Regions from separate parts of the Lactiplantibacillus kimchii genome, predicted to be linked through region 2. Evidence: riboswitches for the same ligand, from Rfam matches in the RefSeq annotation. Region 2 holds a riboswitch; the other holds the start of a gene.
The links. A riboswitch is a leader RNA that binds a small molecule or an ion and turns the genes downstream of it on or off. The one in region 2 is predicted to bind preQ1.
Positions count from the first base shown of each region.

Region 1: it holds a riboswitch for preQ1, as region 2 does, so the genes downstream of both, C5Z26_RS09875 (QueT transporter family protein) here and C5Z26_RS05840 (nucleoside hydrolase) in region 2, are expected to answer to the same signal.

Region 1 covers NZ_CP027194.1:2,037,193-2,041,591, forward strand. Annotated here, with positions in the region: gene argF (ornithine carbamoyltransferase) at 1-395, shown strand, start outside; partial or broken gene C5Z26_RS12830 (IS200/IS605 family transposase) at 465-566, shown strand; gene C5Z26_RS09870 (RNA-guided endonuclease TnpB family protein) at 633-1,772, shown strand; PreQ1 riboswitch class I at 1,958-2,002, shown strand; gene C5Z26_RS09875 (QueT transporter family protein) at 2,011-2,520, shown strand; gene C5Z26_RS09880 (bacteriocin immunity family protein) at 2,772-3,062, shown strand; gene cbpA (cyclic di-AMP binding protein CbpA) at 3,230-3,868, opposite strand; gene C5Z26_RS09890 (L,D-transpeptidase family protein) at 4,017-4,399, opposite strand, start outside.
Region 2 covers NZ_CP027194.1:1,159,589-1,163,987, reverse strand. Annotated here, with positions in the region: gene C5Z26_RS05850 (cation:proton antiporter) at 1-1,038, shown strand, start outside; gene C5Z26_RS05845 (dihydrofolate reductase family protein) at 1,099-1,635, opposite strand; PreQ1 riboswitch class I at 2,047-2,091, shown strand; gene C5Z26_RS05840 (nucleoside hydrolase) at 2,114-3,103, shown strand; gene C5Z26_RS05835 (ECF transporter S component) at 3,100-3,651, shown strand; gene C5Z26_RS05830 (ABC transporter ATP-binding protein) at 3,735-4,399, opposite strand, start outside.

The DNA of each region.
Region 1 (4,399 bases), 880 kb from region 2:
GGAGTCAGTTGCTGATTACTGCCGATCCGCAACAAGCTGTCGCTCAGGCGGATGCCTTATATACGGATGTTTGGGTATCAATGGGCGAACAAGTTGATTATGGGCAACGCATTCAGGCATTATTGCCATTTCAGCTTAATGCGGCCTTAGTTGCTGCAACCGGGAAAACCACAACGGTTGTGATGCATTGCTTGCCAGCAATTCATGATCAGCAAACCGTCATTGGTGCAAAATTGGGACAACAATTTAATTTGGCTGCGGTAGAAATTACAGATGCTGTCTTCAATGGGCCACAAGCGGTCATTTTTCAAGAAGCTGGGAATCGAATGCCTGCGATTAAGGCCATCATGGCAGTCAGTCTGGGTCATTTATTCATTCCAGACCAGCTTTTTTGAAATTAGGCGAGGAAACACGTTCTTTCAAGGACATGATGAATCGCTTTTTGGTTTGTAAGTAGCGTCTATTTAGTAGAAATTGTTTCAAAATACGGATTTAGTATTGAACGGATGGAAATTGGTCACGACGATTGTAGCCACTTATTAGTTAATGTACCGCAAAAGTTATCGGCACCACTAACCAGCAAGTAATTGTTAAATATATCAACGGCCGACGAATAAGAGAGGTATCTTTAGATGACACTGCGGGCAATTAAAACAAGAATATACCCTCAAATTAATCAACAAGAAAAAATCATTAACAACTTTGGTTGCTGTCGTTTTGTTTGGAACCAACTATTGAGCATGCAGATTGAGCGCCATAATAACGGTGGCGCCTACGTCAACGAATTTGGCATGAATGATCTGATTAAGTGTCTCAAACAGGAATACCCATTCCTCAAGCAAGCGGAATCAACCAGTCTTTTACATGTTAGTCGTGATTTACATCATGCTTTTCAGAAATTATTTAAGGAACACGTTGGTTTTCCGAAGTTCAAATCACGTAAGTTTCCCAAACAGAGTTATCAGTCTAATTCAGTCAATCATAATATTAGTCAAACAAGCCAACACCTGATCAGATTACCCAAACTAGGAAATATTGCCTTTAAATCTGGCCGACAACTCACCGGTAAGATTAAGAATGTCACAATCCGGCTATCCGCTACCGGCAAATATTACGCCATTGTGTTAGTCGATAATGACGTCCAAAAACTGCCTAAAACTAAGCAATCGGTTGGGATTGATATGGGCGTAGCGGATCTAATGATTACCAGTGATGGGGTCAAATATCCCACCATTCGTTTTGATAAAGCCTTATCGCAAAAGAAACATTACTGGGAAAAACGGCTAGCCCGACGTCGGTTACAAGCCATGCAAGAAATTGCGTGGGATAAACACAATCAAGTAGTAGAGCCGCGTGAATTGAACGACTTCAGTAATTATCGCAAGGCGCGTCTCATGGTTGCCAAATATAACGAAAAAATCGCTAATCAGCGAAATAACTATTTGCATCAACTCACCAAGAAACTGGTAACGTTGTACGATGTGATTAAAATTGAAGATTTGAAAACCAAAAATCTTCTCAGCAATCATCGGTTAGCTCGAGCAATTGCCAATCAAGCCTGGCGGGAACTACGCACTCAACTTGACTATAAATGTGCTTGGTATGGTAAGCAACTGGTCACTGTGAACCCCAGGAAAACTAGTCAAATCTGTGCTGACTGTGGTTACGATGACGGCAAGCATGGGCTCGCTATCCGACAATGGACATGTCCTAGTTGTGGTGTTAATCATGATCGTGACATTAACGCCGCCAAGAATATATTAAAAGCTTAAAGAAAAGGCTAACTAGGCTCGGAACGAGCCGTGATAAATAGCTGTAACCGCTGTGCATAGTGCTCGCACTATTGTGTAAGTTGGCAGTGTTCTCAGAAGCTCAGTCATTCATGGCCGAGTAGTTCACAGCTAAGTGGCCCTTGCGATAGGGTTGTGCCAGTGCTACGATGGAATCCGCTGTAAAAAAATACGTGGTTCGTAACCATCCCACGTTAAAAAACTAGGAGGATTTTGCAATATGACGCAATCAAAAATTCGGCCGTGGATTATTAATGCTTTAGTCGCGGCTATTTATATCGTTTTATCCGTTGGTCCGGCTGCTTTTAACTTAGCTTCGGGCGCTATTCAATTCCGAGTTTCGGAAGGCTTGAATCATCTGGTCGTCTTTAACCGGAAATATATTTGGGGGATTGTGGCGGGAGTTATCTTATTTGATGCCTTTGGCCCGGGAGCTAGCTTACTAAACGTGGTCTTTGGTGGGGCGCAATCGCTAATTGCCTTGTTAGTTGTGAGTTGGCTTGGCCCCAAACTCACCAAAGTTTGGCAACGCTTGGTCTTAAATATTATTTTATTTACTATTTCAATGTGCATGATTGCTTGGATGTTAATGCTAGTTGGTGGCGCGACAGCCTTTTGGCCAACTTACTTAACGACGGCCCTTTCTGAATTCATTATCATGACGATTACGGCGCCCATTATGGTTGGTTTGAATCGTATCTTACAATTTAGTGACCGCATTAGTCGGTAACTTTAAAAAACTGGTCGGCAATTACTTGTCTGACCAGTTTTTGTTGTCGATTTAATTTGAAAGGCGTAAACGATTTGTCGAGAGACATTAACGCGAAAAGTTACTTTGTTTTGACGTTAATGTCGTTATTTAGCACGTTGGTGTCGTTATTGCGAGTACGATGTTGATTAGGCTTATACTGAATTTAGTTGTTGAGCAACTATTATTGGGTGAACTTTTCGTAATCAAGTCGTTAGGATGGGTGGTTACTAATGAATTTAAAGCAAAAAAAGAACCAAAGAGCTAAGACGGATAGTTTGAAGCAGTTGACAGAGCTAAGTGCTGATCCAAGTATTTCAGCGGTTGAACGGCAATTACTAGCGCAGTCACAACTGGAACTAACTAAGGGGACCTATGAGGAACAAGTCGCAACTAGCTTAGAATCACAATTGGCCCATTTAGCTTTAAAGCAAGAATTAACGCCAGTTTTAGTACCATTTTTGAGTGAACTATCGCGTCAACATCTTGGCACTGGTAAGCGCGGGATGGTTTATTTCGATTAAACGAATTGAAGCACAATAAGCGGAAACTTTAGTCAGTATTGCTTTAAATCAAGATGTTAGAAAAAAGCGTGGGACAAACGAAAAAACAGTCATTGCAAGGATTCATAACTTGCAATGACTGTTTTGCATGTCGATTTTTGTCTCGCGCTTTTTAATAATGGTGTGGATTATTCAGCTTGTAAATCTTCCACTTCAATCACCTTAAATTGTTTGCGATTCAAGTTATCGGTAATGCGTTTGAGTTTTTCCGTATCAACGTCTTCTGGCAAGGTGAATAAGGTCCGATGACCGAGCGTGCCGCTTTGCACATCTAGCGTCAAACAACCAGCAATTGAGGTGTATTTCGTGATGATCTTGGCCATGGCGGCTAAGTCACCCCGTTCACCAATTGAAACGACAGTCAAAACATAGCTGCCAACGTTGACGTTCCAAGATTGTGAGAGCATGTCGAGGAGCCGCGTATGGGTCAAGATGCCGTAGAAATAACCATGTTCATCTAAAACGGCGATGTAAGGTAAGTCTTTAATTGAGAAGAAGACATTGTAAAAAGCAGCGTCGACTTGGATTGTTTTGGTGGCATTCTTTAACAGCGCCGTAACTGGCAATGACATATCACCACCACGTGATTTATGCCGATAGATGTGCATTTTATAAACGTTACCGCGGAAAATGTGACCGGTTTCGTCTAGGATTGGGACACACCGGAAGCCAGAATCTTCTAAGACTTGGAGCGCTTCCGCTAGTGTTGCGTCGGCGGTGACCGTAGTTAAACGTTCTTTCGGTTTAACGAGTGTTTTTAATAACATGATAAATCCCCCAATTATTAGTTTATTTTAATAAAGCATACCATAAAAGCCAGGTTGGTGGGGGAGTAATATACGCCGTGTGATAGTCATGAATCAAAAAAGGCCAGTCCGATAAGTGACCGGACTGACTTCTTAAATTAGATTTAAATTAGAAAACGACAACGGGGGTGCCAACCGGAACCGCTGCATAAACTTTAGCCATGACACTGGGTGGCGTGTTCACGCAACCGTGAGAACCATTGGTTTTATACCAAGTGCCCCCATATTTAGTCTGCCAAGCAGAATCATGAATGCCTTCACCGGTATCATCGAATGGCATCCAGTAAGTGACCGGTTGCGAATAGCTAGAGCCATCATCATTGTCACCTTTGAGTGTGGCATTTTTTTGTTTACTCCAAACATCCCAGATACCAGTAGTTGTCGCATGTTTACCAGGTTTCCCGGTAACAACGTCCGTCGAAACTTTGACTTTGCCATCGACATAGACCCACATATGTTGGTTGACTTTATCAACTTCGATATACGTGTGAC
Region 2 (4,399 bases):
TGGGTTTCAGCAACCAGTTTCATCACGGATTTTGCCGAACTTGGGGTCATTATTTTGATGTTTATGGCCGGACTGGAGAGTGATCTCGGGTTACTGAAAAAGTATTGGAAGCCAAGTTTATTAGTGGCCGTATTGGGCGTGATTTTGCCAGTGGGCGTGATTGACTGGTGTAGTCAGTTATTCCACTTAGGCAGTGTTGAAAGTTTGTTTCTTGGCGTAACTTTTGCGGCAACTTCAGTGTCAATTTCGGTCGCAGTTTTAAAGGAACTCAATGCTTTAGATGGCAAGGAAGGGACGACGATTTTAGGCGCCGCGGTAGTTGATGACGTTTTGGCTGTTTTGATTTTAAGCCTGATGGTGAGTCTATTCGGTAGTGAAGTGGGCTCTAGCGGTAGTAGTTCGACGAACTTAGGATTGTCGTTAGGTATTCAAGCCGCCTTCTTTGTGGGGTTATATGTGGTGGTGAAGTGGATTGTGCCACGGCTGATGAAGATTGGCGATGCGTTGTTAGTGCCAACTTCGGTTACTTTAATGTCATTAGTGATTTGCTTTGGGTTAGCTTATTTTGCTGATTTTATTGGCTTGAGTGCGGTTATTGGCGCATTCTTTGCTGGTATTGCGGTTGGACAGACCGACTATCACACGGTGATTGATGAACATATTCAGCCCATTGGAAATGCCGTATTTATTCCCGTATTCTTTGTTAGTATCGGGTTGAACATGTCCTTTAAAGGATTCGCAAATGATTTTTGGTTCATCGTTGTCATTACAGTCGCTGCGGTGGTCACGAAGTTACTTGGGGCTGGTATTGGTGCTAAAATAGCGGGCTTTAGTTGGACCAGTGGCTATGAGATTGGCGCCGGGATGGTTTCACGTGGTGAAATGGCCCTAATCATTGCTCAAATTGGGTATCAAGGTAAGTTATTATCAGCCGATCGTTATTCGGCGGTAATCACGGCCATTATTTTAACGACGCTGATTGCACCGTTATTATTGCGACAATCAATTCATCATCAAGCCCAGTTAGATAAAGTATAGGTTATAAAAAATTGCGCCAAGAATTCATAAAATTCTTGGCGCAATTTTTTTTGTTGTCCATTAAGATAAGCGGCGATAATGAACTTCTGCTAATTGACCATATTGATTAGTCGCAACAAGTTCAAATCGTTGGTGATAGTCGCTAGTTGGTGTGAATAGTGTAATTCCTGTCCCTAGTAAAACGGGCGCAATTTGGATGAATAGATCGTCAACTAAATTGGCGGTCAATAAAGGCATCAAGACGCCCGCACCACCGACAATCCAAATATTGGCGCCATCGGCTTGTCGTAATTGGTCGACTAAAGTCGTGACATCGGTATTGGTGAACGTGGTCCGGTCATCGCCCGGATGTGGGTTTGACGTCATGACAATGTTTTGAGTTAACGGATTGTAAGGATTAATGAGCTGATCGGTGGTCTGTTCCATCGTATAATCATAAGTGTGCCGCCCCATGATAGCGGTATCGACTTGTTGCATGAACTCAGCGGTGGGCGCGTCCTCGGCGCCAGTAGTCTTGAACAACCAATCGAGCCGGTTGTCTTTGGTGGCTAGATAACCATCCATCGAAACGGCGCCATAAAATTGAACTTTGCGCATAAATTGGACACCTACTTTTAGTTTTGTAACCATATTGTAACATGTTTTATCTGCTAACTAAGCAACAAATCCGGAAAAACGTGGGGTGATGGTGGCAGAACAGGCAAATCGCCGAAAAAAAGCGTTAATTAGTTAACCATGAATGTTGGAATGGCGAACTAATTAACGCTTTTTTTACCAAAATAATCCAAGAAACCCCAATTAAGTTTAAAGATTGACTTGAATTGACGGTTCAGCAGTCCAAGTTAATTAGTTAAGTTTAAAATGGGTTAATTTTTTTGAATTCCAGCAACTGGTGTCAAAATTAAGCCCAATGTCGGTGGTAGTCGTGAAAAGTGATTCTTTTTTCAGTCCGTATCCCGTATACTTAGAAGTGCATTTATGCAATCAGTGGTGCCTAACATGGCGGCCACTGGCCTGGTTCGTAAACTTCCCAGGATAAAAAACCAAGAACTTCATGTTAATCGGAGGTAGGAAAATGGATGCAATAAAATCAGTAATCATCGACTGTGATCCCGGCATTGATGATAGTTTGGCCTTGTTATTGGCGTTAAAATCGCCAGAACTAAAGGTGGTTGGAATTACTACTGTCAGTGGGAATGTCCCCGCTGAGTTGGGCGCACAAAATGTATTAAAAGTCTTAGCATTAGCGGGACGCTTGGATATTCCTGTCCACGTTGGTGCGAAAGCCCCGTTGCGGGTGCCTTATACGAGTGCTCAAGATACGCATGGGGATGATGGGTTAGGTAATAGTCAATTGCCAGCGATTACAACGGTGACGGTGGGTACTGATGCGGTGGCATTTATCATCGCAACGTTAACTGCGGCGCCGACGACGTCAATCTTGGCATTGGGACCACTGACCAACATCGCTCAAGTCTTACAACAGCAACCAGCGGTCTTTAAGCAGGTTGCCCAGTTTACGTTAATGGGTGGTAATTACCGTAGTCATGGGAATTGTTCGCCGGTGGCCGAGTATAACTTCTGGTGTGATCCGGATGCAGCTCAACTGGTTTTTGACCAGTTACCAGTCCCAATTCAGATGGTTGGTTTAGATGTGACGCGCCAGATTGTGTTGACGCCGAGCTTGCTAGAATATATCCAAGCGATTAATCCAGTGATGGGACAGTTTATTAAAAAAATTACGCGTTTTTATTTTGATTTTCATTGGCAACAAGAACGGGTCATCGGGTGTGTCATTAATGATCCGCTAGCGGTGGCTGTAATGCTTGAGCCGACAATCTTAACCGGTTTTTCAGCATATACGGCGGTGGTTGCCACCGATGACGTGGCCCGGGGGCAATCAATTGTCGATGACCATGAATTTTGGCAGCGACCACATAACAGCTTGGTTGAGACACACGTCGATGTCGCTGCTTTTTGGCGTTTATTCTTAACACGAGTTGCTGGCGCAACGGAACCGGACTTATCAGCGACCTTGCACCAATTAAAGGTGGTGGGCGCATGAAAAAGTTAAAGCCCAAGACCCTAGCTTTATTAGCGTTACTGATTGCCTTAAATATTGTCGGCAGTAACCTGGCATTAATGTTGAAATTACCGATTTATTTAGATTCGATTGGGACCGTCTTAGCGGCAGCTGTTTTTGGCCCACTCGGTGGGATGCTAGTAGGGGGCGCAACTGGCGTGATTGTTGGCACCACGACGGATTTATATGCGTTGTTCTTTCTGCCGGTACAATTGTTAACGGGTTTGGTTGCCGGTGCCCTTTATCGGCGGATTAAACCCAATCAGTTTCGGCATAATTGGTGGTTAGCGTTAGCGATTTCATTACCAGGAACGTTGCTCAGTACTGGTATCACGGTGATTCTATTTCATGGAATTACATCGTCCGGTTCAAGTTTGTTGGTGCAACTATTGTTAGGAACCGGACTAAGTAAACCATTGGCGGTCTTTTTAATACAAATTAGTACTGATTATTTAGATCGTTTTTTAACGGTTTACATCGTAGCACTCGTCTATCAAGCACTACATTATCGGTTACCACAGGCAAATTAAGCACTTCGTTTTGGTCATTTGATGATCGATGCAAAAAAGTCACCGCAACGACTTGCAGTGACTTTTTTTGGTCTCTCGTTTTGTTATTGACGGGTCATCAAACCATCTTCGATTTTATAGACGACGTCGCAATCCTTAATCAGGCGTTGGTCATGAGTTACCATGACAATCGCTTTTTGATGCTGATGGGCTTCTTTGGCTAATCGTTGGACCACATCAATTGACCGTGGTGTATCTAAGCTGGCCGTGGGTTCATCGGCTAAGATAACACTGGGATCATTATAAAGAGCCCGGACAATGGCGACCCGTTGTCGTTCACCACCGGATAATTCATTGGGGTAGGCTTTGGCGACCTCGCTTAATGCTAATTCTGCTAATAGGGCAGTGGCCCGTTGTTTTTGGAACGGTCGCTTAGCCATTTTGTCGACGAGTTTTAGTTGTTCAGTGACAGTTAAAAAAGGAATCAAATTGGAACTTTGCAAAATGAAGCCAATCTCGTCAAAACGATAAGCTAACCGTTGTTTTTCAGATTGGGAGGCCAGTTCGGTGCCATTTAAGATAACATGGCCGTTAGTCGGGGTTTGGAGTCCGGCGGCAATGGTTAAAAAGGTGCTTTTGCCAGAACCAGATGGGCCGATAATGGCAACGAATTGACCGGCATTAACTTCAAAATTAGCGTCTTTGAGCGCTGTAATGGCGGTATGACCCTGACCAAATTGTTTAGTGATTTGTTGTAATTGTAAAATGG